2 regions of the Alcaligenes sp. LTN-3 genome follow, and region 2 is predicted to be linked to the other one. Evidence: riboswitches for the same ligand, from Rfam matches in the RefSeq annotation. Region 2 holds a riboswitch; the other holds the start of a gene.

Region 1 (14,635 bases), on a different contig from region 2:
GATACGTACGCCCCACTGCCGACAAGGCCGACAGAAGTGCAAATTGAGTGGCGGAATAAGTCCGATTGCACAGGGCCATCAGCAAAGCGACAAAGGCTGCTGTGCCTAGGCCGCCGCACAGATTTTCCAGACCGACCACCATGCCCATCAGCCACATGGATGGCGCGGTTTCAATCGCAATCCACCAATAACCCAGGTTGGAGACAGCCTGCAACACACCAAAGATCATCAATGCCCGGTACAGACCCAGACGAGCCATGATTGCCCCGCCCATCAAGGCCCCAACCACCGTCGCCGCCAGGCCAAACACCTTATTGATCGTGCCAACCTCGGACAGCGTAAAACCGGCCGCACGAATCAAAAAGGTGGTGGACAAGGCACCGGCAAAGGCATCGCCCAGCTTGTAGAGCACAATCAGCGCCAGAATACTCCAGGCGCCAGGGCGCGAGAAAAAATCTGCCAACGGTGCCACGACCGCCTCAGACAAGCTACGGGGCGGACGGCTCTGTTCCTGTGGTTCTGGTGAAATCAAGGTCACCAGCGCACACAGTGCCATGAAACCACCCATCAGAAAATAGGTATTGGACCAGCCCAACCAGCGATCCGCCAGAATCAAGGCCAGACCACCGGAGACGATCATGGCGATGCGGTAACCCATGACCTTGACCGCCGCCCCCGCCGCCCGCTCCTGCGCTTGCAGCACATCGGTGCAATAGGCATCGAAGGCAATGTCCTGCGTCGCTGACAAAAAGGCCACCCACACGGCCAGCAAGGCCAACGCAGTCAGGTTTACGGAAGGAGAAAACAAACCCATGGCCGCAATCGAGGCGGCCAGCAGCAATTGGGTCAACAATATCCAGCCACGCCTGCGCCCCATGAACGGTGGTGCATAGCGGTCAATCAGGGGGGCCCACAGAAACTTCAGCGTATAGGCCGAGCCGACCAGCGTCAGAAAACCGATCTCGGTCAGCGAAACATTTTCAACCGTCGCCCAGGCCTGCAAGGTGCCTGAAACCAGGGCCAGAGGCAGGCCGCTGGCAAACCCCAGAATCAGCAAAGGCAAGACTCGGGGACTGGTATAGACACGTGACACGTCAGGCCTTATTAGCGCTAAGCAGCAAGAAAGTGGGGAGACTCGAAACGATACATGGCCAAAGTACTGCGCCAGCCCGGTAAAAAGCGCACCGTGTCGCGACCATTGAATGCGGCACGATCAAGAATGCGTACCCCCACCGCCTGGGCCAGATCTTGAAAGTCTTTCATGGTGCACAAATGGATGTTGGGCGTGTTGTACCACTGGTAAGGCATTTCGCCAGTGACCGGCATGCGTCCGCGCAAAATGCTCCAGCCATGCGGCCAATAACCGAAGTTAGGAAACGAGACGATACCATACCGCGCCACCCGCGCCATCTCGCGCAGGATGTGCTCGGTATGGTGCATGGACTGTAAGGTTTTGGACAGCACAACGGTGTCAAACTGCTGATCGCTAAATAGCGCCAGACCCTCTTCCAAGTCCTGCTGAATGACATTGACGCCACGACGCACCGAAGCGATCACGAACTGGTCGTTCAGCTCTACGCCTGTACCAACGACCTGGCGCGTATCGCGCAGATGCGCCAGCAAAGTGCCATCGTTACAGCCCAGATCCAGCACACGCGAACCTGGCTCAATCCACTGCGCAATGCGCAGCAAATCCGGTCTTAACATGACATCATCCACCTGTGTTTGCGGCTTAGTCATTCTGCCAGCACCCCTGTCGTGCGCGTGCGCGCAGGCAAGCCCAAATTAGCGGCGATCTGGTCATAGTATCCCTGCACAACGGCATGATAACGAGGGTCTTCCAGCAAAAAAGCGTCGTGCCCGTGCGGGGCATCGATTTCAGCATACGTTACCTGGCGCTGATTACGCAGCAGGGCCTGCACGATTTCACGCGAACGCTCGGGCGAGAAACGCCAGTCCGTGGTGAAGGACACCAGCAAGAACTTGGCCTGCACATTTTCCAGTGCCTTGACCAGGTCCCCCTGAGACTGGCGCGCAGGGTCAAAGTAATCCAGCGCACGAGTGATGATCAGGTAGGTATTGGCGTCAAAATAGCGCGAGAACTTCTCGCCTTGATAACGCAAATAGGATTCGACCTCGAATTCCACGCCGTAGTTGTAGTTGTATTCGCCACCTTGGGCTGGCGCACGCTGATTACGGCCAAATTTTTCGGCCATGGCCGTATCAGACAAATAGGTGATATGGCCCACCATGCGGGCAACGCCCAGACCTGCTTTAGGCACCACACCATGCTCGTAGTAATTCCCACCGTGAAACTGCGGGTCGGACAAAATGGCGCTGCGGGCCACTTCGTTAAAGGCAATGTTCTGGGCCGACAGGCGCGGGGTGCTGGCAATAACCACACAGTTCTCCACACGCTCGGGGCAACTGATGGCCCAGCTCAGGGCCTGCATGCCACCCAAGGAGCCCCCCATGACGGCAGCAAACTTGCGGATGCCAAAGTAATCGGCCAAGCGGGCCTGAGCACGAACCCAGTCTTCTACCGTCAGCACGGGAAACTCGGAGCCCCACGGTTTGCCAGTGGCAGGGTTGATACTGGACGGGCCGGTCGAGCCAAAGCAGGAGCCGATATTGTTGACGCCGATGACAAAGAAACGATCGGTATCCACTGCTTTGCCAGGGCCGACCATATTGTCCCACCAGCCTATGCTTTTAGGATCGTCGTCGTAATACCCGGCCACGTGGTGCGAGGCATTGAGGGCATGGCACACCAATACGGCATTGCTGCGTTCGTCGTTAAGGGTGCCATAGGTTTCGACTGCCAGCTCGTAGCTGGGCAGCACTTGCCCGCTGCGCAGATGCAGGGGTTCGTCAAAGGCGATGAGTTCGGCTTGTACGGGGCCCACGGAACCTTCGGGGATCAATCCGCAGGATGGGCTAAGGGCGCCAGTGTCGGCGCTAGGGACGGAATCAGTGGCCATCAGGACCTCTTTAGCTGGATTTATGGAGCGCCCGCAAGCGGATCAGGCAAATCGGCGCAAAACGTATAAGACAAAATTCTAGCATCGCTGCGGCGCGGCGTCCAAATCGACCAAGCTGGATCGATTCAGGACCCTGGGCAATGAACGCAGCCAAGAAAAGTCAATGCTTTGATTTACATCATTATTTTCATTCTCATCTGTCTGCCAGCTAAGCTAAATTTGAGTACATTGGCCCGACGTTTACCACGAATGCATGAGGAATGGCTTTACCGTGACGCATTTAACTTCACGCGAACAGTCCTGCCTGAACTGGGCTGCCCATGGCAAGACCAGTTGGGAAATCAGCATCATCCTGGGCATTACTGAGCGCACGATCAACTTTCACTTTCAAAACGCCTACGCCAAGCTTGGGGTCTACAGCCGCCAAGCGGCCATTACCCTGGCCTTGCAGCGGCGTCTGATCAGCGGCGACCCAGCTAGCGAGCTAAGCCGTCAAAGAAAACCTTTGCCTGAGCCGCATCCGGAGCCTTACCGGAATCCGTCATAACAAAGCCCTGCACTATCCAGCCTGGCTCCATACGGATCATGGCCTCCAGCCGCAAGGCGACGCCCCCCACATCGCGCGTCATGAAAAACACCTGACCTGGTGGTGGCAGTTGTATCTGGCTTTTCTCGCTGACCTGCCCATCCGGTATAAATTTCCCGCGCAAAGAGTCATGCAGCGCCTCGTACAAGCGTTGGCGGGCGGTCTCGTCCTGTTGCAGCTCCATTGGCAAAATCACATGGCCCACGGTGTAGCTTTGTCCACCCGCCGTGGCGGTCGTCAGATAAAAATCCAGTTGATACTGCTCGAAATCCAGCAATCGGTGACTGGTGGTGGGCTTACCGGGCAACATGGCCGACAGGCCAGTGTGTTCAAGCTGAACCTTGCGCCAGTTAAACTCCGGACTGCAGGCGGCCAAAGTCAAGAAGGCCGCCAGTATCGCAATAATGCGCCTGATCATCATGGTGCTAATCCCGTATCCCGTTTCATGCTTTTCATCGGCTGGTTGAACAGCCGCCTTATACTCGCCCTGCCCGATACGCCTTTTGGCGCAACTTAACAAAGCAAGTGTGGTCGGACTACTATTTATAGACGGGGCCAGGCCCCTTTGAACAGTCCCGTATCTTGCACCCGATTTCGAAAGTGGGAAACACCACCATGAACACCAGCCACGAACGCCGCCTTGCCCTGCAACAGAATCCCGAGATTTTGCAGGGAATCTTGCGCGGCATCGAAAAAGAAGGACTGCGCGTCGATGCGCTGGGCCAATTGGCAGCGACCCCCCACCCTAAAGCCATTGGGTCGGCCCTGACCAACGGCCACATCACCACCGACTACGCCGAGGCCCTGCTGGAGCTGATTACTGAACCGCAAGCCCGAGTCGAGGACGTGCTGCAAGAGCTGACTGACATCCACACGTTTGTGGCTGGCAAGCTGGATCAGGAAATGATCTGGAACCAGTCCATGCCTGCGCTGCTGCCTGCCGAAAAGGATATTGCCATTGCCTGGTACGGCACGTCCAACACGGGCATGCTCAAGCATGTGTACCGCCGTGGTCTTGCCGAGCGCTACGGCAAACCCATGCAATGTATCGCCGGGGTGCATTACAACTTCTCTCTGCCAGATGGGATCTGGCCCTTGCTCAATGTCTGTGGCGACAATTTGCAAGACCAGCGCTCCAACGGCTATTTGGCGCTGATCCGCAACTTCACGCGCTACTCCTGGCTGCTGATGTACCTGTTTGGTGCCTCGCCCGTACTGGATGCGAACTTCCTGCAAGGGCGCAGCAACAGTCTGGACAAGATCGACGAGGACACACTGACCATGCCCTGGGCGACCAGTCTGCGCATGAGCGATCTGGGCTATCACAACAAGGAAGCCCAGGCCGAGCTTCAGCTTTGCTACAACGACCTGGACACCTTTGTGATGCGCATGTATCACGCTGCCGTCACCCCTTGGCCGGATTACGAAAAGCTAGGCACCCACCGCAATGGCGAATGGATTCAGCTCAATACCCATATTCTGCAGATTGAAAACGAGTACTACTCCAGCATTCGCCCCAAGCGCACCACCCAGCGCAGCGAGCGTCCGGCCACCGCTCTGGCCCAGCGTGGTGTGGAATATATCGAAGTGCGCTGCCTGGATATCGACCCGGAATCGCCCACCGGCATTTCCGAGCAAACCTGCCGCTTTCTGGATACGTTCCTGCTGTTCTGTACCGTACAAGACAGCCCCTTCTTCCCGGATGGCGGTTACTGTCAGGACAGCAAGAACAACTTTGCGACCGTCGTACGTGAAGGCCGTCGCCCCGGCCTGATGCTGACCAATCAACAAAAGGAAAGCGTCAGCCTGCAAGACTGGGGCCATGAGATTCTGGAATCCCTGCTGCCTTACGCGCAAATGCTGGACCAGGCCCTCAATACCCACGGTCACACAGAAGCTGTGCAGGCCCAAATCCGCAAGCTGGACAACTCAGAGCTGACTCCTTCTGCCCAGTTGCTACACCATTTGCGTGAAACCGGCTTGAGTTTTCACGACTACGCATTGCAACGCAGCCGCGAGCATCACGAAACCTTGCTGGCCCATCCTTTGTCTGCCGACAAGCAAGCCGCCTTCGAGCAACAGGCTAAAGAGTCTCTGCAAGCCCAGATTGATATCGAAGCGCAAGATCAAGAGTCCTTTGAGGACTACGTCCATCGCTACGAACGCAACCTGATTCCTCCTGCGGTGGAGAACAGTTAAACCCCATCGTGATGCAATGCCGCCCGCAAGGGCGGTTTTTTTTTGCCGCCGGGCCGCCCCAAGGCAAAACCTCTCCCCGGGGGACAGCAAGCCGAAGGCGTCGCGAAGGTTTTTTTGTCGCCGGGCCGCCTCACGGCTCGGCGCCCCCGGCAAAAAGTCCTCCTAGGGCGGCAACAAGCCGAAGGCGTCGCGTGGGGGCTTTTCTTGACCGTCTTCTGCACACGAATGGGAGACCGGGCTCACATTGAGCCACACACCCGACACGCTCTTTTTTCCCCTTCCCTCAAAAAGTTTTCCCCTCTATTTTGAAAAGTTATTGTTATGTTATAACATCCGAAAATTAACAAACCGGAAGATGAGATGCGTTTCCAACCCCGTCCCTTGCCACTTGCCCTGGCGCTGCTTTTGTGTGCCTCTGCCCAAGCCAATGAACTTGAAGAACCTGTCCCTGAGCTGGCCCCTATCCGAATTTCCGCCAGCCCCCTGGCCTTGCGACAAACCGAGCTGGCCACCGCCAGCACGGTCCTGCAAGGCCCCAAACTGGATTTGCGCCGCAGCAGCACCTTGGGTGAATTGCTGGACGGTGAGGTCGGCATTCATGTAGACAGCTTCGGTAGCGGTGCCAGCCGCCCCGTCATTCGTGGTCAGACCGCGCCCCGCGTCAAAGTCCTGAGCGATGGCGCAGAGGTCATGGATGCGTCGGCCATCTCGCCCGATCACACCATCACGGTCGACACCTGGCAGGCAGACCGCATCGAGGTGCTACGCGGCCCATCAGCCCTGCTGTACGGCGGTGGTGCCATTGGCGGTGTCGTCAACGTATTGGATCGCAAAATCCCCACAACCATCCCCGAAAAGGGGTTTGAAGGTTCGGTGCGCGCTCAGGGTTCCACCGCTGACCGTGGCAGGATCGGCGCAGTGGAAATGACAGCAGGCGAAGGCAATATCGCCTTGCACGTCGAAGGTGCCTCACACCGCAGCCGCGACTATCGTGTCCCCAACTGGACCGACAGCCGTGTCAAGGACTCGGACTCCAGCACAGATACTGGCAGCATCGGTCTGTCCTTTATTGGCGACCGTGGCTACATAGGCGCGGCGTACTCTTACCGCGAGGGCAGCTACGGCCTGCCCGGTCACAGCCATGAATATGAGGACTGCCACCCACACGGTGCCACCCTGCATTGTGGCGGCCATGGTCATGACCACGGCCATGATCACGATCACGGACACGATCATGACCATGATCATTCAGCCACGGCTCACCTGCGCACCGAGCGTTTCGATATACGCGGCGAACTGCGTGATCCTTTACCCGGCTTCAAGCGTGCTCGCCTGCGCGCCGGGGCCACCGACTACCAGCACGTCGAAAAAGATGGGGATATAGCGGGCACCCGCTTTACCAATCGCGGCTACGACACCCGCCTGGAGCTGGAACACAATCCTTGGGGGCCCTTTGAAGGCGTTATCGGCCTGCAAACCAGCCAGTCTGATTTTGCTTCCCGCGACGGCACGGAAAACTTCATCCCGCCCACCCGGACTCGCAGCCAGGGCTTGTTCCTGCTGGAAAGCGTGAACTGGGACGACTGGCGTCTGGAACTGGGCGCTCGTCAGGAATGGCAAACCGTCACACCCGACTCGCAAACCCTGGAGCGCCGCAAAGGCACGGCCACCTCCTTCTCCTTGGGCACCGTCTGGGACTTTGCGCCTGAATACGCTGCCAGCCTGTCCGTATCCCGCTCGCAGCGTCTGCCCACGGCTCAGGAACTGTTCGCCAAAGGCGTACACTTTGCCACGCTCAGCTATGAGCGCGGTGATCCTAACCTGGATCGTGAGACCAGCCATACTGTCGATCTGGGCCTGCAAAAACACCTGGGCGATCTGCGCTTTGATTTGCGTACCTTCTACACCCGCAGCTCGAACTATATTTATGGCCGCAGCCTGGACCGTCACGAAGACTTCCAGCTGATTCAATACAGCCAGGACAAAGCTCAATTCTGGGGCCTGGAAGCCGAGGCCTCCTACCCGGTCACGTCCTGGGCCTCGCTGAGCGTCTATGGCGATCTGGTGCGCGGTAAACTGCAAGATCCCGGCCGCAACCTGCCCCGCATGCCTGCCGCCCGCCTGGGTATTCGCACGGATGTGAACTGGCAGAACTGGTCCGGTTTTGTGGGTTACACCCATACCTTCGCCCAAAATCGCGTGGCTGAACATGAAGAAGGCTCGCCCTCCTTCGGTTTGCTCAGCATGGGTTTAAGCTACCGCCTGCATATGGACCAAAACACCTACACCCTGTATCTGAGAGGAAATAACTTGCTGAACAAGTTGGCCTACCGCCATACCTCCTTTATTGCCCGTCAGGCCCCCTTGATGGGACGCAACATCCTGGCCGGGATACAGGTGGAATTTTGAGCAAGACCGCCCTACACACGGGTAGCCGTCTCTACCAGATCGTGGCCGACATGCAGGGCGACCGTCCCTGGGGCAACGTTCTGGATGCCGGCACCGGCAAGGGCTCGCTGCGCTGGCTGCTGACGCTGGACACAGAACGCTGGACAGCCATTACCGCCTCACCCGGTATGGCCGAACAGGTTACCCGTGAACTGGGCGACCAGAAACGTCCCGAGGACCGCCTTCTGGTGGGCAACTGGAGCGACCCGGAGTTTCTGCAAGGCGAACGCTTTGACACGGTTCTGGCGGATTATCTGCTCGGTGCCATAGACGGCTTTGCCCCCTACACCCAGGACCAGTTGTTCAGCCGCCTGCGACCGCTTACCAGCCAGCGTCTCTATATTATTGGTCTGGAACCTTACGTGCCCTATAGCAGCACGGACCCGGCGGGCAAATTGATTGTGGAAATAGGCCGTTTACGCGATGCCTGCCTGCTGCTGGCCGGCGAGCGCCCGTATCGCGAATACCCGATGGACTGGGTACTGCGTCATTTGCGGCAATCCGGCTACCGTTGTGTGGATGCACAACGCTTTGGCATTCGTTACGGCGACAGCTTTATCCACGGTCAACTGGATATGTGTGACGGGCGCCTGCGCCGTCTGAAGGACCGTAATCTGGCCTTGGCCTTGTCCGAGCATGTCCAAACCTTGCGTAAGCAGGCCCTGGCCTTGAATCAGACCTTGGGAGGTCTGCGTCATGGTCATGACTATGTGATTTGTGCCGAAGCTATTTAAAACCAGAAAGCAACACAGGAAAAAGATAAAGGGGCCTTGTCAGCCCCTTTATCTTTTCCAATACACCACTGCTTCACACCGTGTCGCAGCAAGGCCCCCGAAGCACCGCCAGGTTCCCTATTCTTATCAGGCACTGCCCTGCTTGTTTCAAACATTATCCCTAGCTGATTGACCTGAGAACACCTTGCCCCGCCTCCAGGCAAAGGCTGAACACAAGCATACAGATGAAATTAATCATTTTGCCCTAGGCCAAATGATCGAGATCAATAGTTAGCCAACCTCATCCGAATCTTTCTTGGAACCGTATTTTGGCAAACAGCAGACACAAAAAAAGCAGCCATAGGCTGCTTGCATTACGACGCGTTATAACTGAAAACTCACACCAGACCTTGAAAAACAGCCCTAAAGGGCCGTATAAACAAGGAATTCTGGCGCGTCCGACAGGAATCGAACCTGTATCGAGGGCTTCGGAAACCCTAATTCTATCCATTGAACTACGGACGCCAAGCTGGCTATTGTAGCGCGAGTTTGGAGTTTTTTTCAGCATCTATCGGGCAATTATGAGTGTGCCAAATCAAGAGTCAGATACAAGAGCGATACACTCCGCTATAATCCATGGTTGCGCGATCTGGGTCGGTGGCTTGGTAGACACGTCCTTGCGCACACCCATTAGGTAGGCGCAAGCCTTTATTGGTGGCCGTCAAAGGCCCTCCCGTCATTTCTTGTACGAACTCGCAGGATCCGATAATGAGCAACACGGAACAAAAACCCGAAGAACACAACGAGGGTCACTCAGCCATGATCAAAACCCCTAAACAATTGCTTGTGACCGTGGCTCTGGCTTTCTTGGTGCCCATCGCGATTATTGTCATGCTGGTCAGCCTGGTTACCTCCACCATGGGTGCTGGTGCTGGCTCCGCTGCCCTTTCCCCTGAAGCCATTGCTGCCCGCATTCAGCCGGTTGCTGGTTTCAAACTGGTTGACGCCAATGCCGTCAAAGAGCTGAAAACTGGCCAGAAAGTATACGAAACCACCTGTACCGCCTGTCACGGCACCGGTGTGGCCGGTGCTCCCAAGTTTGGTGATCAGGCTGCCTGGGGCGAGCTGCTCAAACTGGGCCAGGACGAGCTGATCAAGAATGCCATTCACGGCATTCGAGGCATGCCTGCCAAGGGCGGCAACCCGTCACTGGACGATATCGAAGTGGCCCGTGCCGTTGTTTACATGGCCAACGCAGCTGGCGCTGACTTCAAAGAGCCCGAAGCGCCTGCCCCGGAAGGTGAGCAAGCCGACGCCAAACCTGAAGCCGCCGCTGCTGCTGCAGATACCCAACCCGCCGAGGCCCCCGCTGCGGATGCCCCTGCCGCAACACAAACGGCTGCCGCTGACGACAGCAAAGTCGACCCGGCAGGCATCAAACTGTACGACACCATTTGCTTTGCCTGTCACGCGGCCGGTGTCGCCGGTGCGCCCAAGTTTGGGGATCAGGCTGCCTGGAAGCCCTATATCGAATCCGGTATGGACACTATGCTTCAAAAAGCGATCCACGGTGTTGGCGCCATGCCTCCACGCGGTGGTTCGCAAGCCTCTGACGACGAACTTCGCGCTGCTATCCAACACATGGTTAACGCCGCCAAGTAAGCATTGCATCAAGGCTCTGTCCTGGCACAGAGCCTGCAAATACAAAAAGCCCGATGAATACTCATCGGGCTTTTTCTTTGCCTGAACCTGTCGACAAAGAAGCGATACAGAAACAGCCCCTTACACCAATAAAAAAGCCTGAGTCCGGTGTCATCCCGAACCCAGGCTTACTCATCGCCTTGTTGACGGCTCTGCCTCTAGAACGCTTTATAAAGCCTCATAACGCGTCCAGAAAAGCAATCTGAGACGCTTACTGCGCCTTGCACTGCGCCAATGCCGTCAAGGACATGCCCAACTGCACACGGCGTTGCAACCAAGGGCTGGCGCGGTAACGCATATCACCCGTGACCGCTTGCAGCGTGTTCAGCACATCCAGCAAATCACGCGAACCAACGGCATCGCCCATGGACAGCGGACCATTGTGCGGGTAACCCAGACCCAGGCACACGGCAGCGTCGATATCCGACGGTGTCGCAATCTGCTGCTGAGCGATATCGCTGGCGATGTTCACGATGGTGGCCACCAAACGCTGGGCCACAAAACCGGCGGAGTCCTCGATCACGCTGACAGCCGTACCATCGCTGGCCAACATGGCCCAGGCTTGATCGCGCCATTCTGGTGTGGTCGCCGCCGAGCACATCAGCACACGGCGACGGCCTTTTTCCAGACCAAACAAGGTATCCAGCGCCACGGTGCGTGCAGGGTCCAGGCCGTTCAGGGACACCAAAGTCGCCACGTCTTCACCGTAAGGCGTCAATAAAATCAGAGCATCGGCAGGTGGCTGGTCACCTTCCACCACGTTCACACCCAGCTCACTTAGCAATTGCAAAGCGCGAGCCTGGCCTTGCTCGTGGTAAGGCGAGACCCACACGGGCGCCAAAGAGGCCACAGCAGGAACGGCAGGCTCTTGAGGAACCTGCTTCTTACCATCTTCATACTTATAAAAGCCTTCACCATTCTTGCGACCAAACAGCTTGCCCGCGTGACGCACTGCCGTGATGGGCGAAGGACGGAAGCGAGGCTCGTCATAGAACTGGCGGTAAATGGACTCCATCACCGGGTGAGACACATCCAGCGCGGTCAGATCCAGCAGCTCAAAGGGGCCCATGCGGAAACCAGCTTGTTCGCGCATGATGGCGTCGATCTGGTAGAAAGGTGCCACACATTCCTGGGCGATTTTCAGACCCTCGATATTCATGCCACGACCGGCATGATTCACGATAAAACCGGGCATGTCCTTGGCGCGCACAGGCGTGTGGCCCATATCACGCGACACTTGCATCAGGGCATCCCCCACTTCGGGCGATGTGCGCAAGCCATCAATAACCTCGACCACTTTCATCAGGGGCACGGGGTTGAAGAAGTGATAGCCAGCCACGCGTTCAGGGTGGCGGCAGGCTTGAGCAATGGCGGTAATGGACAGCGAGGACGTATTGGAGGCCAACACGCAATCGGCCGACACGATCTCTTCCAACTGCTGCAGCAAGCCTTGCTTGACGTCCAGACGTTCCACAATGGCTTCCACTACCAGATCGGCAGGGGCCAAGGCTTGCAGATCGCTGGCGGTCTGCAAGCATGCTTTGGCCGCATCCACCTGTTCAGCCGTCATGCGGCCTTTTTCCTGCAAACGGCTCCAGACGGCGTGTACATCCGCCAAGGCCGCCTTGACCGAGTCTGCATTCAGGTCATAGAGCAAGACCTGCTTGCCAGCCTGGGCGGCAATCTGGGCAATGCCCCGCCCCATAGCGCCTGCGCCAACAATAGCGATGGTTTGTATCTGTTTCATGATTCACAACCTGATCGAAAAGCAATAAAAATTAAGCCTGTTCCACGGAGCCGGACACCAGGGCCTCTACCTTGTCGGGCGAGAGCTCCAGCACTCGCGCCAGGACCTCGCGGGTGTGCTCTCCCAGACGCGGGGGCGCACTGCGATACTGCACGGGCGTGGCCGACAAACGCAAAGGACTGGCCACCGAAGGTACGCTCCCCCCCTGCCCGGTCGGCAAGTCCAGTCGCAAGCCGCGCGCCAGCACCTGTGGGTCCTGATAAACCTGTTCCATCGTATTGATGGGGCCGGCGGGTATACCCACGGCTTCCAGCGCCTGCAACCAGCTATCGCGGGACCGGCTCTGCATGACCTGCGCCAGCATGGGCACCAGTTCGTCCCGGTGCATGACACGTCCGGCATTGCGCGCAAAACGGGGGTCATCCGCCCACTCGGGATGGCCCAGCTCCTGCGCAAAACTGCGAAACTGGGCATCGTTGCCCACCGCCACAATCAAATGCCCGTCACTGGCCTCAAAGACCTGATAGGGCACCAGATTTTGATGAGCATTACCGGGCCGCTGTGGCGCCTGCCCGGTACACAAGTAATTCATGTTCTGATTGGCCATCATGGCCACCTGGCAATCCAGCAAGGCAATATCCAGATGCTGGCCCAGACCACTGCGATGGCGCTCCACCACGGCCGCCAGTACAGCCACCGTGGCGTACATGCCTGTCATGACATCGGCCACGGCCACACCCGCTTTTTGCGGTTCGCCACCGGGCTCACCTGTCAGGGACATCAAGCCCCCAAGCCCCTGGATCATGAAGTCATATCCTGGCCGACTTGCATAGGGGCCCGTCTGGCCAAATCCGGTAATCGAACAGTAAATCAGGGCTGGGTTGATGGCTTGCAGACTTTCATAGTCCAGCCCGTACTTTTTCAAACCACCGACCTTGAAATTTTCCACCAGAATATCGCAGCGCCTGACCAGTTGCCGCACCACTTCTGCGCCTTGTGCAGTGCCTATATCCAGGGTGATGGACTCTTTATTGCGGTTGGCAGCCCCAAAATAGGCCGCATCTTCCGTGTCCGCTCTGTGACCATCCTGTAGATACGGTGGCCCCCAGCCACGGGTATCGTCTCCCGCGCCGGGACGCTCCACCTTGATGACCTCCGCCCCCAAGTCAGCCAGGTTTTGGGTACACCAGGGCCCGGCCAGCACGCGCGTCAAGTCCAGAACACGTAATCCCGCCAAGGGCGCTTTTCGTTCAGTCGTGGTCATAGCAAACAAAAATCCTTCAAGTCGCGTATTGTGCACTACGTCTTCTTAGTCCGGTCTATGGACAGAAAAAGTGCTCAAACCATGGTCATTTTCGGGCCCGGAGGAATTTGTGCAACGCACCAGGCCGGGCGACGATAAACCGTCCTAGAATAGGTGACGATAGATTATCAGCGGCAGATCTTCCTTGCAGGACCCCACCCCTTCAAGAGGCGGGGCACATCTTTCGATAATAGGAGACCGACCTTATGCCATCGGCATTAACGCAGCAGCTTTATCAATCTATGACCCTGCCTGTGATGGCAGCACCCATGTTCATTGTCTCGAACCCGGCCCTGGTGATTGCGCAATGCGCCAGCGGCATTATCGGTTCTGTCCCCGCCTTGAACGCCCGCCCCCAGGAAAAGCTCAAGGACTGGCTGGACGAGATCGACGACACCCTGGCCGAACTGCGCGAGCGCCATCCCGAGCGCCGTATTGCTCCCTACGCCATCAATCACATCATTCATCAGTCCAACGACCGCCTGGAACAGGACCTGCGGGTGTGCGCTGACCACAAGGTGCCACTGGTGATTACCAGCCTGCGCGCCCCACAGGATATTGTGCCGCATGTACACGCCTGGGGCGGCAAGGTTTTCCATGATGTCACCACCTTGCGTCACGCCGAAAAAGCCCTGGAAGCCGGTGTCGATGGCCTGATCGTGGTGGCTGCGGGTGCCGGCGGCCATGCCGGTACCTTGAGCCCCTTTGTGCTGGTCAACGAAATCCGTCAGATTTTTGATGGCCCAATTGCCCTGTCGGGTGCCATGAGCCGTGGCCGCGACATTCTGGCCGCCCAGGCCATGGGGGCCGACATGGCCTACATTGGCACGCGCTTCATTGCCAGTACCGAAGCCAATGCCTCGGACGATTACAAGAACATGATCGTCAAGGGCCGAGCCGCCGATATCGTCTACACCCCATTGTTTACGGGTATCCCCGGCAATTATCTGAAGGACA
Region 2 (14,635 bases):
CGGCTCAGAACATGAACCAGCAGACAGACAAAGCCGGAGCTGAGCATGATGACCGTACACATGGCAGCCGCCGGGCCAATAAAGCCCGCGTCGTCCATATTCATGACCGCGACCGAGGCCAGTACGGTTTGCGGGCTGTACAGAAAGACCACGGCAGACACGGTTGTCATGGCCGATACAAACAGGTAGCGCGAAACCGATAGCAGGGCGGGCAGGCACAGTGGCACGGTCACGCCCATCAAGGTGGAAAGGCGTGGCGCTTTCAGGGACGCAGCCGCCGCTTCCAGTTCGCCGGGAATGGCTTTCAAAGCAGTGACAAAGTTCAGGTGAGCACTGGTGTACAGGTGGATGACGGTACACAGCACCAGCAAGGTCATGGAGCCGTACAGTCCCGCCAAGGGGTTCTCGGGGTGATTGAAAAAGAAGATGTAGCCCAGGCCCAGCACCAGACCGGGAATGGCCATGGGTGCCAGTGCCAGCATGTGCAGCATGCCGTACAGTCCTTTTTCGGCCTTGCCTCGGGCTGGCAGTTTCTCCAGTACCCAGGCACCTAGAAAGATCAGGGCCGAGCCCAGAACGGCGGTAAACAAGGCCATGGTCAGACTGTTACGCCAGGCCAACCAGCCGCCACCGTCCATATTGTTGAAGTCGTAGGACTTCAGGGACAGGCTCAGGTTGTAAGGCCAGAACTTGATCAGCGAGGCCCAGACCGCCATGCCCACAATCGTCAGAATGGCCAGGGAAACCAGTATCAGGACAGCGGTGAAATAACGGTCGCGCTGACGGTGTGGCAGGGGCGAGTAGGCGCTCAGCGATCCTTGAGCCTGGCCACGGGCACGAGCCCGCAGGTGGCGATCCAGAAAGAAAGTCAGCACAGCGGGAATCAGCAACAGCACGCCAATGGCGGCGCCTTTGGAGAACTGCAACTGACCGACCACGGCTTTATAGGCTTCCATGGCCAGTACGTTGTAGGAGCCACCCACGACTTTAGGTACACCGAAGTCGGTGACGGTCAGCGTAAAGACCAGGCAAGCAGCAGAAAAGATGGCATACCGGCTGGCGGGCAGTGTCACCGTCAGGAAACGGCGCCAGGAGTTCGCACCCATGGCGCGGGCGGCGTCATACAGGCGAGCGTCGGCCAGGGCCAGACCCGTGCTCAGAATCATCAGAGCATGCGGGAAGGTGTAGAAGGCTTCACCCAGCACAATGCCCCAGAAACCATAAATTGTCTCGCCGCCCAACCAGTGGCGCAGCAAGCCCTGATTGCCGAACAAGTAAATCAACGATAAACCCGGCATCAAGGAGGGAGCCAGCAAGGGCAATAGGCCCAGGGCACGGAACATGCCTGCGCCCCGTATGCAACAGCGTTGCAGGGCAAAGGCAAAGGCGTAGGCGGCGGGGATGACAATAATCAGCGTGGTTACGCCGACCAGCACACTGCGGCCCACCATGGGCATAAAGCCGGGTGCGCTGATAATCGACCAGAACTGCCCCACGCCCACTAACTGCCCGTCACCGTCCTGGATGGCGCGCAGCAAGATAAACAGCATGGGCAAGGCCAGAAATAGGATCAGCAGGGCAAACAGGGCAATCAATAAGATGCGTCGTACTGCCGAGCCTATCCAGGCCGGCAGCACGGGGCGAATCAAGGGGTGGTTCTTCACGCTGGTTTTAGCTGCAGGCAGGCTATACAGGGTGGTGGATGTCAGGGGCGCAGTGCCAGGCTGTGGCATGGAATCAGTGGTGGGCATGCAGCGCCTCGCTGGGAAGCTGGATTCGGCAGCGACGCGCGGCCAAGGGATCAAGCAAGCGGTCGCCCTGCTCGGGGTTGACGATGGCCTGCACGGTCAGTCCATCCATACCTTCGGGGCGCAGCGTCAGCTTGTAGTGACGACCCAGAAAGATGCCATCCACAATGTCGGCCAAAAAGGTATTGGTGACAGGAGCGGGGCTGTTGTTGTCCAACACACGAATGTTCTCAGGACGAATGAAGAGGCGTCCGGCGCGGGTGGGGGCTTCCTGGCTCAAGTCCAGACGGACACGTTCCACCAGCACTGAACAATCGTGCAAGGGGGTGAAGGGCAGCCAGTTTGCATCACCGATAAAGCCGGCTACAAACGGATCCGCAGGAGCGCGGTACAAGGCCTGGGGGCGATCAAACTGCACCAGGCGGCCTTTGTCCATGACGGCGATACGGTCGGCCATGACCATGGCCTCTTCCTGATCATGCGTGACCATCAGGGTCGTAATGGACAGTTGTTTTTGCAGATCGCGCAGCTCGCTGCGCAGGCGTTCGCGCACCTGGGCATCCAGAGCCGACATGGGCTCATCGAGCAAGAGCAGCGAGGGCGAGGGAGCCAGCGCACGGGCCAGGGCCACGCGCTGTTGCTGGCCACCGGACAGTTGTGCCGGGTATTTGTTTTCCGATCCGGACAAACCTACCAGGTCCAGCATTTCAGACACGCGCTGACGTACTTGGGTAGCCAGGTTCTTGCGTGGAGACAGGCCGTAGGCAATGTTCTGGGCAACGGTCAAATTGGGAAACAGGGCGTAGGACTGAAACAGAATGCCGTAGTCACGCTGTTGGGGCGGCAGGTGGGTAATGTCACGGCCAGCCATCACGATATGGCCTTGGTCCGCTTGTTGCAGCCCGGCAATGCATCGCAGCAAGGTGGTTTTGCCGCAGCCCGATGGGCCCAGCAAGCACACCAGTTCACCGGCTTGTATATCCAGGCTGACCTGGTCCAGAGCAGTAAAGGAGCCGAACTGCTTGTGCAGTCCTTGTATGGTTAAAAATGCAGGCTTGGCGCTCATCCCGGGGTTCCGACTTGTCATGAATGTCATGAACGTCAGTATGGGAGGCGTATATGGCGGCCCTATGACAGTACAACTAATTTCTGTAATACGAGCATCGGATAATTTGGGCTTTCCCTCTTCCCAAGGAGAGCAGCAGCATGCTGGCTCTGGAACTCAAGTCCTTTCATGCCACGGCGCATTGTGGCTCTATTACCAAGGCGGCCCAACAATTGGGCATCAGCCAGCCTACTGTCACATCCCATCTGCGGCAGTTGGAAACCCGCTATGGGGTCGAGCTGTTTTACAGGCAGGGCAAGGGTGTGTACCTGAGTCAGCAAGGGGAACGTCTCTTGCCGCAGGTCGAGCAATTGATGCAGCAGGCCGCGCAGATCGATTTCAGCTTGCGCGATCTGCGCGATCTTAAAAGCGGCATGCTGCGGGTCGGCGCGACTGGACCGTATTACATCATGGCGGTATTACGGAATTTCCATCAGGCCTACCCCGGCGTGAAGATGCGTTTGAGCATTGATAACTCGCAACGGGTTTTGGGGGCCTTGCATGACTATCAGTTGGATGTGATCGCGTCGTCGGCACTGGTTGATGATTCGCGCCTGGTGCGCCTGCTGCTAGCCTCCGATCCTCTGGTCGCTGTGCTGCGGGTGGACCATCCTTTGGCAAACCGTCAGCGAGTACGCATTATGGATTTGTGCCGCTATCCCATTTTGATGCGTGAGCAAGGGTCCATGACGCGCGAGCTGTGCCATCAAGTGTTTCGTCAGGCCGGACAGGAACCAAGCCAGATTCTGGAAATCGGTAGTCGGGAGGCAATCGGGTGGGGGGTGGTGTGTGGCATGGGGGCCAGCTTGCTGCCTTTGCGCGAAGTGCCCGCGCATCCGGATATTATCAGCTTGCCACTAAGCGATGTGTCGGCTCATTTGAGCGAGTTCGTGTATTGCCTGAAAGAACGCGCGCAGGGCCATGCCATACGCGCGTTTCTGGAGCAGGTGCAGGCCGAGTTGCCTGTACCTGTATAGCGAGCAGGATCAAGCCAGTTCAGCCAGACCCTTCTCAAAAGCCTGACGGGCTTGTTGCACGGCGTCGCGCCGTTCCTGAACGGCTTTGCGCTGGCTGGCAATCTGGTCTTCCTGTTGGGCAAGTTGCTCGCTAAACCGCTGGCCCAAGGTGCTTTGAGCACTGACCGCAGCCAGGTTGGCGCGGATGCGCTCCTGTTCGGCCACGGTTTCGTTCAGGCGCTCGACGGCCTGGTTTTGAGCCTGCTGGGCCTGGCTCAGTTGACGACGCAGCTCGATCAGCTTGTCCATCTTGGCTTGTTGTGTGCTGTCCTGGCCGCTGCCACGCCATTGCAGCAGCATGTTCTCGTCAATCTCCTCCAGGCGCAATTCCATATGGTCTTGCAAACTCAGTTGCGCGGTGACGGTAACGGTTTTGCCTTTGGCCACGTTTACCTTCAGGCGGTGTTCCTGTGCGGTATCACTGTCGTGAGCATCTGACTTGAAGGTCCAGCCGTCCTGACGGGGCAACTGGATCAGCACCGTGCGGTCCTCATCCGCGGGGGCCTTGATCTCGTAGCGAAAGTTCTGCACGCGTGTCCATTCCGAACGGGCTACGCCGTCGGTCACACGGGTTTTGCGCAGGCGGTACTCATCCGTCTGTTCTTCGCGGACCTGCACTTTGTTGTCCTGGGCAAAGTAGATCAGGCGCTGCTCGCCAGCAGGCAGACCGGCCAGTTCTGCATCACCGATATGACCATCCGCCTGGTTAAAGACCGTGATGATGCCGGGCGGCAGGCTGTTGGCCTGTTCATTGTTGACCCAGATCGCGGCTGTAGGGTGATCACCGGCCTGGCCGCTGCGGTACACCGACAGGGATTCGGCTTGTAAAGAGGTATCGATAAACGGCACTGAGACCGTCTGGCCGGTGGGCACGCTCAGCTTTTGCGGCAGGCTAAAGCGCACTTGAGTCTGGCCTTCCTGTGCCTGGGTGCTGGCACCCGCGCCGCCCGAAGCCCACTGTTTGGCCATGCTGCTATCGGCGGCGTAGGCCGCGCTTTCCATCATGATGGGAGCGGGAGCGGCTGGCGCCATGCGCGCACGCATGGCCTCGCTGGCTGCTTTGCGGGCGCGATTCGCGCTCAATGTGGCCTGGGTGTCTGCTTGCGGCGCGATGGAGCTGCCTACCGCCACCGGCAGTTCAGGGCGCTCGTTCCAGTAACGCTCCAGCAGACGTTGGCGCAGCATCACAGGCGAACCGGAGCTGAGGGTGACTTTCACATCCTTCCAGTCCTCGCCGCTGGTGTTTTCGAAAATGGCCCAGGCCTGCAGACGGGCCTTGCCGTCCTGCATCATCAGGCGATAGGCGCTTTTCCAGACCGGTGCGGGAATCAGGTAAGACAGGCGCGCTGTTTGGGTATCGGTCTTGTTCAGGACCAGTTGAATATCACGCGATTGTTGATTGCTCTGGCCCGCCAACACGTCGGTGGCCTGCTGCAATTGCTGCTGCAAAGTCTTGTCCAGCACTTCCAGGCTGGTATCCGGGCCCAGCTCCAGAGTCTGGATCTGGCCTTGCTCTGTCAGTATGCTCAAGATGGCCTGGGCGGGACGCTCATTAGTGGCTGCCGTTGCTTGCACCCCCAAGATGGCACCACGTACCAGACGGCCTTGCGAACTGGCGCTGACTTGCTGGCCGCGCAGGGCCTGCGCCAGGGTAGCGGGCGAGCGCAGGTCTTTGGCCGAGAAGGGCAGGCTGTCGAAGCTTTCTTTCAGTGGGGCCAGACCCGACAAAGTCAGGGAGTCAATGCGGTTCTTGCCATCGACGGCCATGAGGGTTTTCAGAATGTCATCGACCTGAGTCAGCGGTACACGCAACTGGGCGGTGCCTGCGTCGGAAATGGGGACTTGTCGCTCGATCTCGGCCATACCAGCGCTGGATAAGGTAATGGACTCGATCTGCTGAGCCCAGGCGTTACTGGCTGCCGAGCCCATCCAGACCAGGAGCAGGGCGCCGGTCAAAGAGCGCAGGCGAGGCGTACGCGCAGCGTGGGGCACAAAGTGGTTCATAGCGCTTCCTTATTCATCCGTAAGCGAAACAAAGGTGTGAAGCGCATTATGCCTAGCCTTGTGGGGCTCTGTCTGTCATTCGGGTAACAAAAAAATGCCACCGTCCGGCTTTTTCCCCTCGGAGCAAAAAATGCTTACGTCATCAAAAGCACGCAAGGCTCTGCTAGGATTTGGGCTGCGCGGCCTGTGCCAGCGCGTGTTTATTCACCCAGTGAAGGATCATTATGATGTGGACGTCGTGGGGCAATGCCTGGGCGGGAATGGGGCTTGCTCTGGTCTTGGCAATCTGTTTCGTCTGGCCTGCCCGACGCTTGTCCTGGAGCCTGCCCATCGAGCTGGAGCCTGAACTGACCAGGCGTTCGCCGCGTACCCATCGCCAATGGGGGTGGGTATGCCAGAGCCTGGCCTTGGTCTTGATGCTATGGGCCGGTTGGCGCTGGCAACTGACGCCAGCGGCAGTGGCGGCTTGCGTGTTGATCGCCGGGACGGCCTTGCTGGCCTGGATTGACGCGGAAACCGGCTATCTGCCCGATCGCCTGACTTTACCCTTGCTGTGGCTGGGTTTGCTGGTCAACCTGGATCACACTTTTAGCAGCCTGCCCTTGGCAGTGATGGGGGCGGCGCTGGGTTACGGATTGCTGTGGCTGTTGAACCATGTGTTCTTGTTGCTGACCGGACGCGCGGGCATGGGGTATGGCGACTTCAAGTTACTGGCTGCCTTGGGGGCCTGGTTGGGAGCAACTGCGTTGCCGGGGTTGTTGTTATCGGCATCGATACTGGGCCTGTTGGCGGCTCTGGTCCTGCGCCTTGGTGGGCGTTTGCAAGCAGGGCAGGCGATTCACTTTGGTCCCTATCTGGTGTTGGGAGGCTGGGTCATGTTGTTTTCGTTGCCTCGCATTTTGTAAAGAAAAGTCTCATGATTTTTATAACTATAAAAAAATGACCGCCGGTTTTCCCTTTGTTGGATTCTATGTGTGTTGATGCGTGCTAATTCGTGACCTTTTTCGGGAGGGGGGATCGACGCGGGGTTTCGTGGATTTTTCTGTTTAAGGTGGCTGCAATAGGCTTGAGTGTGCCTATTGGGTTTAAATCGTTTTCCTCACCGGGCTGTCGTGGTAAAACGTCCGGGGCCAGTCGGGCAGGCGGGAGTTCCGCCCGGGCTGTATGGGTAAGTACAACGCGGTTCTATGGACATTGTCCCGCTGATAAAGCAGACGGGAACCTGAGGATGAAGGCATGATTATTGTTGTTGGCGCCGGTGTGGCGGGTTTAGCGGCGGCGCGTCGCCTGAGTATGCAAGGCCAGGAAGTGACGCTGGTGTCTCCTCAGGAGCCCCAGCCCTCGTTTGGCGAGACCTTGTCCGAACGCGGGGCCGTGGTCTTGACCAGTCTGGGCTGGGCAAGCTGCCTGGACGAGACGGTTGCCTTGCGCTCTCAAGGGCGTTTTTCAGTATGGGGTGGCGCAGGATTGCGTACCGTGCAGGATGAGGACGGGCAGGGCTATTTGCTGGACAAGGCCCGTCTGGAGCAGGTGCTGTTTGAGCGCGTGCAAAAAGAAATGAAGGTCAGTATTCGCCAGACTCGCGTCTTGAGTCTGGAGCATCAAGCGCAAGGAGTCATTGCCAGGCTGGCAGACGGTAGCAGCCTGGAGGCAACGGCCTTGATCGATTGCACCGGCCGTGCGGCCGTGTCCGCCGGTGCGGCAGCCGAGCGCCATCGTCTGGACAGACTGGTCGCTGCCTGGCATGTCTTTGACTTGCCCGAAGGAGCCGAGCCATTAGCCGCTTCTCTGGTGGAGGCGGTAGAGCTGGGCTGGTGGTATTTGTCCCCCATGCCAGGCCATCGCTTGATGGTGGCCTTGTTCTCGGACTCGGATCTTTTGCCTGATGGCTTGAGCCGTGATGGTGCGGTATGGGCCGGTTTGCTGGGCTGTGCTGATGCGGCACGGGTGCGTATGGAAAGCCTGGGTCTGGATAGCAAGATGGCCGACTACACGCCTAAAGTCAGCGCCGCTGCCAGCTGCACAGTGTCTTACTTCGTGGAAGGTCGTATCTTGCGAGCAGGCGATGCAGGCGCGGCCATGGACCCCTTGGCCGCTAACGGTTTGGCAACGGCCTTGTGGAGCGGAACACAAGCGGCGCAAGCTGCTGTGGCCCTGACACAAGGCAATTCGGAACCGGCTCGAGCTTACGAGAAAGACTATCTGCTGGGCTTGGTGCGCCATTTGAATTCGCAGCACGCTTTGTATGGGATGGAGCAACGCTACGCGGCACAGCCTTTCTGGCAACGTCGTCATCGCCCATTGGAATGATGGTGAAGAGGGTGGGATAGCTGAATAACTTGCGATAACACCGCCAGAGTAAAAAAGCCGAAGCAACATGGGCACTGTTTCGGCTTTTTTGTGCTTGGTTATTCTTCAGTGCAGCTGGAGTTTGTTCTGGGCGCTTTGAGTTGCATCCTGAAAGAAGTTCTACTGGTCGGCGGTTGTAGTGCCAGCAGAGAGCTTGGGCGCATCGAGATGATCCCCGCAGAATTTGCATGGCAACTATTCTCGCCCTCAAACACGATTTTCAAACCTTTTGTGTGCTGAATGTACAAAACAAAAAGCCGATCATCTTGCGATGATCGGCTTTTCGGAATTTTGGTGCCCAGGAGAGGACTCGAACCTCCACACCCGAAGGCACATGGACCTGAACCATGCGCGTCTACCAATTCCGCCACCTGGGCTTTGATTAAGGCTGCTGCCCGTCTCAAGCATTAAATTATAGGATGAGATCCCAAAGTAAAGCAAGCGTTTTTCACTCGATAAATTCAATTTCAATTTTTAGTTGATTGGCATTCTCATTATCATTATAGTGTGTCATGTGATATAGCATAAGAGTATGGACATGAAATTCAATACAGTGGATGTCGAGCGCATGCTGCTGGATATGGGCCAGGGCCGAAAGTACTCCGCTCGGGCCATGCAGCTCATGCTGATGGTTCTGCTCAAAGAGGGCAGTACTCACGGTTATCAGTTGATTCGCCGCTTTGCGCAGCTTAGCCAGAACAGCTATGTGCCCAGCGCGGGCGCGGTGTATCCCGCCCTGGCGTATTGCGCCACGCAAGGCTGGGTGCTGATCGAAGAAGAAGGTCGTCGCAAGATGTACAGCCTGACTAAGGAAGGTCAAGCGTATTTGCAAGAGCAAAAGGAAAAGTGCGATTACCTGATGCAGTCCCTGACCTATCGCGGGCGCAAGCTGGTGTGGATACGGCAGATGCTGGCCGAACACAATAGCGACGAGGATTTGAAGGCCGCGCAGGAGCAAACGGGCTGGTTGCCGGAATTTGTCCAGGTACGCCACAGCCTGAAGCAGGCCATGTTTGAACAATCGACCGCCAGTCTGGCGCGACAGGCGGAGGTGGTGGCCATTCTGGAAAAAGCCATCGCCGAAATACGGAACTTGCCCAAGGAGTCTGAAAAATGCAGTCCGAACAATTAACGCAGAAAGTGGCTCATACCCTGAAGTTGCGTTTGCTGACCGTGAAAAAGCGGCGCGAATTGGGTCCTGATATGGTGCGCATCACCCTGGAAGGCTCGGATCTGGAAGGTTTTTATACCCCCGGCTTTGATGATCACGTCAAGCTGATTTTCCCCGACCCGGCCACCAAAGAGTTGCGTCTGCCCCAAATGGGCGATCGTGGCATGGTCTTTGCTGCCGGACAGGAAAAGCCCCCCATCCGTGATTACACGCCTCGCCTGTTCCGTGAACAGGAACTTGAGATGGATATTGATTTTGTGGTCCATGGTGAAGGTCCTGCATGCCAATGGGCCATGCAAGCCAAAGAGGGTGACAAGCTGGGCGTGGCCGGTCCACGCGGCTCCTTTCTGGTCAGCAAGGATCTGGATTGGCAAATCCTGATTGGCGACGAAACCGCTGTGCCTGCCATGGCGCGACGAGTGAATGAACTACCGGCCAACGTGAAGGTGCAGGTTTACGTGCTGGCACGTAATCTGCTGACCGTGGGTGCGATGGAAGCGCCGGACCATGTCACGGTGAACTGGATTCCTTCGCTGGCCGGTCTGAATGGCATTTTGGATGCCCTGCGTGCTGCGCCCGAGCTGAGCGGCATCGGCCATGTATGGGTCGCCGCAGAATATGCCATCGCTCAAAGCCTGCGCGAATACTGGGTGCAAGAACGCGGTCTGGACAAAGGTGCGATTCGGGCCAGTAGCTACTGGCGTCAAGGTGACCAGGGCGAGGATGCCCCACGTCTGGACTAAGCGGCTTTTTGCTGAGGGTAGGGCTGGGCGCGCAAGCGTCCGCCTACGTTCAGGACGGGCTGTAAATCCGTATCCAGCACGGCATTGGGATGAGCCAGACGGTGCTCGTCAATCAAACGGGCAATGGCATCCATGTTCAGCAGCAAGGTGCTGTCGATATCATGCTGGAAGCGAGCCCAATAGCCACCGCGACAACTGGAACCCAGCCAGCGCGGCTCGTAATCCCCGACCGTATCAGCATGCAGTTCACATACCACGGCCAGCCGGGAACATCCGGGGCGCAGGACAATGCGGTAGCTGTGCTGCTCTAAAGTCAGGTGATAGTAAAACGGTGCAGACGACATGAAATACTCCTGTTTAGCTCTTGGAAGGCGCTTCCGGGTGAGCAAGTTGGATTAAAAGACCCTTTGCCCGGTAGGGGCCAAGCATAAAAAAACCCGCTGGCAGCGGGTTCTTGTCTTGATGATCCCATTGATTGCCAGATGGCCATATCTTGAATCCACCTTGTGCGGGTACACAGGTTGGCATGGGTTGCCCCAACTCTTGATATAGCAATAAGCATAAAAGCGATTCTTATGAAGTGCAAGGGCCGCGTTTATTTCCGTCGGATATGAAAAAATACAGAAATAGTTTGCATCATTTAAAAATCGTGCTATAGTTACCTTCTGTCTTGCAAGGGTTGGTTGAAAAACAAATTCCGCAGTCAGAGCCCAGGTGGCGGAATTGGTAGACGCGCATGGTTCAGGTCCATGTGCCTTCGGGTGTGGAGGTTCGAGTCCTCTCCTGGGCACCAAAATTCCTAAAAAGCCGATCATCGCAAGATGGTCGGCTTTTTTCATTCCAGCCCAGAAAGTCAGGTGCTTGAGCACCTGACGTGAGGACGAGAAAGGTCGGGCATGCAAGCCCGACCGGGGTCGCGCCTGTGTGACCGAGTCCTCTCCTGGGCACCAAAATTCCGAAAGGCCGATCATCGCAAGATGGTCGGCTTTTTGTTGTGTGTGTGTTCAGAGTGATGATTGGCCTTTTCTATTGATTGCAGCCCGCGTCTGATTAGTCTTGTGCACTTGGCTTTCTCGCAGCCCCATGGCCCAGCAGTTGCATGAGCTCCTGCCTGTAGTAGGCCAAGCACCTGTATGCTCTTGAGTCATAACATTGGGGTGGCTGTACTCTGCGGTTTTGTCCCGGTGATCGTCACGGGATTGCCCTCCTGGACGAGCTAGCCTGTGGCGCCCAGCTATCCCCTGCTTATGGCGGCGTTACTCAGTATCGTGGCGTTGCTGTCAGTCAGCCGCAAGCTGAGCTTTTTTATCTATGGTGGCTTCTTGTCTCTTGCCGTATTTATAAGATGTATTTAATATATATCTTTATGGGCGGTGGCGATTTCATCAACTGCCTCACCTCATGTTAAAGGGATAGAAAATGCAAGTTGGAATGCTGAAACTGGCGGGTCTGCGACATCCTGAATGTGCCGATAAAGTAGCCATTGCCTTGGCGGCTATCGATGGCGTGCAAGCGGCAGATGCCTCATTCGAAAATGCAAAGGCATCGGTCCGTTTTGATGAAACCCAGGTCTCGCTGGAAGACCTCCATGCTGCCGTTGAGCAGGCAGGCTATCAAATCGCCAAACCTGTGCATGGTGAAGATGGTGCTTGTTGCGGTGGTTGTGGCGGTTAAACTCACTACATCCTGGAGTTGAAAACCGATTGTAGAAACACAGTCGGTTTTTTTATGGCTGTACGAAGCAGGGGCAGGCACGGGTGTGATGGGGTGGTGCCCTGAGGGTTTCAGCTTGGTCCCGCCAGTGCTTGTTTGCCTATGCATTCACAAGCTTGTAAAGAAAGCAGCCGATTATGTGGTGATGATTCTTTATGTGGAAATGGCTGTGTTCAAACAGGAAAGGAGTCGCATTGCTGCTCGTTTTCTGACGCAGTCAGGCTTTGTCGCACTGATGCTGAAGGATATTGAATTGGTGAAGCAGCAAACTACAAAAGGCCGATCATTGAGAAATGATCGGCCTTTCGGAATTTTGGTGCCCAGAAGAGGACTCGGTCACACAGGCGCGACCCCGGTCGGGCTTGCATGCCCGACCTTTCTCGTCCTCACGTCAGGTGCTCAAGCACCTGACTTTCTGGGCGAGAATGAAAAAAGCCGACCATCTTGCGATGATCGGCTTTTTAGGAATTTGTGGTGCCCAGGAGAGGACTCGAACCTCCACACCCGAAGGCACATGGACCTGAACCATGCGCGTCTACCAATTCCGCCACCTGGGCATATCGTTGTATGCTTATGGTTGTGCCAAAAGCTTTTTAACGACTTCGCTGCGTGAGCAGCAAAGAAAAAAGATTATAGGCATACTTTATTAATAATGGAAGTGTCCTTTTGAATAAAAAACATCAAGACAGTACTGAGGACCGTATTCAATCAACGGGCCGTTATGAGTTGCCGCCTGACTTTGACCCGGATACCCCGACGCGGGAAGTGATCTTGGCGGGGCTGCGCGAGGATGCAGACGGCCTGACCATGCAGGCTCTGGCGAAAAAGCTGGGCCTGGGCAAAGAAATTACGGTGGGTTTTGAGCGGCGTGTACGCGCAATGGAGCGCGATGGGCAACTGCTTATTTCCCCCGAAGGCAAAATTCGTAAAAACAGCCAAACTGGCTTTATCGCAGGCAAAGTGTTGGGCCATCGCGACGGTTTTGGTTTCTTGCAGCGCGACGATGGGCAGCCTGATCTGTTTTTGTCGCCACGAGAGATGGCCAAAGTGTTGCACGGCGACCACGTTATGGTGCGTATCGTCGGTGAATACCGTGGCAAACCAGATGCCTCGATTGTCGAAGTTACTGCGCGTCATACCAGTAAGCTGGTGGGCCGGTTCTTGCGCGAGCGTGGCACGTTTATCGTGGTGCCCGAAGATCAGCGTATCAAGCACGACATCCTGATCCCAAGTGGAGATCAGGGCGAGGCCGAGCCCGGTCAGGTCGTCACGGTAGAGATCACCCAGCAGCCCGAGCGCCATCGCCAGCCTTTGGGGCGTGTCATTGAAGTGCTGGGGGAAATTGATGATCCCGGCATGGAAATCGAAATAGCGGTGCGCAAGTTTGAAGTGCCGGTCGATTTCTCCGAGAAGGCTCTCAAGCAGGCAGCCCGTATTCCTGCCAAGGTAAAGCCATCGGAATACAAAGGTCGCGTTGATCTACGCGATGTCCCTTTCATCACCATTGATGGTGAAGACGCACGGGACTTTGATGATGCGGTGTATTGCGAACGCGTTGATATTGGCACGGGCAAACGCTCGCGCTGGGCGTGGCGATTGCTGGTGGCGATTGCCGATGTCAGCCATTACGTACGCTCCGGCGATGCCTTGGATGAAGACGCTCTGGAGCGGGGTACCAGCGTGTATTTCCCGCGCCGTGTGATCCCCATGTTGCCAGAAAGCCTGTCCAACGGGATCTGTTCTCTGAACCCGTCGGTAGACCGTCTGGTCATGGTGTGCGATATGGTCGTCTTGGCTGATGGTCCCAAGTCCGGCACCGTATCGGCCTATCAGTTTTATGAAGCGGTCATTCACTCACATGCGCGCACCACGTATTCCGATATCTGGAGCGCCCTGCAGCAGCCTACAGGTCCGGCCGCCGCACAGATTCAGCATGTGCTCGAACCTGTGCAGAACCTGTACTCCTTGTACCGTTTGTTGGCCGAGCAGCGCACTGCACGAGGTGCCATTGATTTTGATACGGTTGAAACCAAAATCGTGTGTAACCCCTTGGGTCGCATCGAGCGTATTGAACCTCTGGTTCGTAACGATGCCCACAAGCTGATCGAAGAGTGCATGTTGGCAGCCAACACCTGCGCTGCCGACTTCATTGCTCGTAGCCGTCGCAATGGTTTGTACCGTGTGCATGAGGGCCCAACGCCACCCAAGCTGGAAGCCTTGCGCGAATATTTACGTAGCTTGGGTCTGACCCTGGAAGGGGGCGACGAACCGACTTCTGCCGATTACGCCAAAGTGGTGGCCGCCGCTCGTGGTCGTTCCGACTTCGCCATTATTCAGACCATGTGCTTGCGTTCCATGCAGCAGGCTATTTACAGCCCGGAAAAAACGGGTCACTTTGGTCTGGCTTATTCACAATACGCTCATTTCACTTCGCCCATTCGCCGTTACCCGGACTTGCTGGTGCACCGCGTCATCAAGGGTATTTTGAAAGGCCAGCGCTACATTCCGGCGATTGCCGAAGAACCGGGCGATGCCGCCTTGCCAGCCAGCAAGCGCGATTTTGCACGCTGGGAAAAACTGGGTGCCTTGTTGTCGGCGCGCGAACGTCGTGCTGATGAGGCCTCTAAAGATGTGGAAGCCTGGCTCAAGTGCTGGTTTGTCAAAGAGCACGTGGGCGAGGAATACTCTGGCAAGATCAGTGGTGTAACCAGCTTTGGTTTGTTTGTGACGTTGGATACCTTGTATGTGGAGGGCCTGGTTCACGTCTCGGAGCTGGGCGCAGATTA

Evidence for each region. A riboswitch is a leader RNA that binds a small molecule or an ion and turns the genes downstream of it on or off. The one in region 2 is predicted to bind S-adenosylmethionine.
Region 1: linked by a shared signal. The riboswitch ahead of metX (homoserine O-succinyltransferase MetX) and the one ahead of AC6I6N_RS05210 (hypothetical protein) in region 2 are both predicted to bind S-adenosylmethionine.

What each region holds. Positions count from the first base shown of each region.
Region 1 is NZ_JCAPDN010000002.1:111,812-126,446, reverse strand. It holds gene AC6I6N_RS08780 (muropeptide transporter) at 1-1,093, opposite strand, end outside; gene metW (methionine biosynthesis protein MetW) at 1,111-1,740, opposite strand; gene metX (homoserine O-succinyltransferase MetX) at 1,737-2,981, opposite strand; SAM riboswitch at 2,971-3,049, opposite strand; gene AC6I6N_RS08765 (response regulator transcription factor) at 3,253-3,528, shown strand; gene AC6I6N_RS08760 (hypothetical protein) at 3,458-3,988, opposite strand; gene gshA (glutamate--cysteine ligase) at 4,183-5,766, shown strand; gene AC6I6N_RS08750 (TonB-dependent receptor domain-containing protein) at 6,127-8,175, shown strand; gene AC6I6N_RS08745 (class I SAM-dependent methyltransferase) at 8,172-8,948, shown strand; tRNA gene AC6I6N_RS08740 (tRNA-Arg) at 9,378-9,452, opposite strand; gene AC6I6N_RS08735 (c-type cytochrome) at 9,696-10,589, shown strand; gene AC6I6N_RS08730 (3-hydroxyacyl-CoA dehydrogenase) at 10,840-12,375, opposite strand; gene AC6I6N_RS08725 (CaiB/BaiF CoA transferase family protein) at 12,407-13,639, opposite strand; gene AC6I6N_RS08720 (NAD(P)H-dependent flavin oxidoreductase) at 13,885-14,635, shown strand, end outside.
Region 2 is NZ_JCAPDN010000001.1:1,094,693-1,109,327, reverse strand. It holds gene AC6I6N_RS05255 (putative 2-aminoethylphosphonate ABC transporter permease subunit) at 1-1,646, opposite strand, end outside; gene AC6I6N_RS05250 (putative 2-aminoethylphosphonate ABC transporter ATP-binding protein) at 1,738-2,814, opposite strand; gene AC6I6N_RS05245 (LysR substrate-binding domain-containing protein) at 2,955-3,830, shown strand; gene AC6I6N_RS05240 (DUF4139 domain-containing protein) at 3,840-5,873, opposite strand; gene AC6I6N_RS05235 (prepilin peptidase) at 6,098-6,778, shown strand; gene AC6I6N_RS05230 (NAD(P)/FAD-dependent oxidoreductase) at 7,110-8,183, shown strand; tRNA gene AC6I6N_RS05225 (tRNA-Leu) at 8,515-8,599, opposite strand; gene AC6I6N_RS05220 (PadR family transcriptional regulator) at 8,761-9,354, shown strand; gene AC6I6N_RS05215 (siderophore-interacting protein) at 9,336-10,136, shown strand; gene AC6I6N_RS05210 (hypothetical protein) at 10,133-10,480, opposite strand; SAM-I-IV-variant riboswitch at 10,598-10,691, opposite strand; tRNA gene AC6I6N_RS05205 (tRNA-Leu) at 10,845-10,929, shown strand; gene AC6I6N_RS05200 (heavy-metal-associated domain-containing protein) at 11,556-11,810, shown strand; tRNA gene AC6I6N_RS05195 (tRNA-Leu) at 12,322-12,406, opposite strand; gene rnr (ribonuclease R) at 12,516-14,635, shown strand, end outside.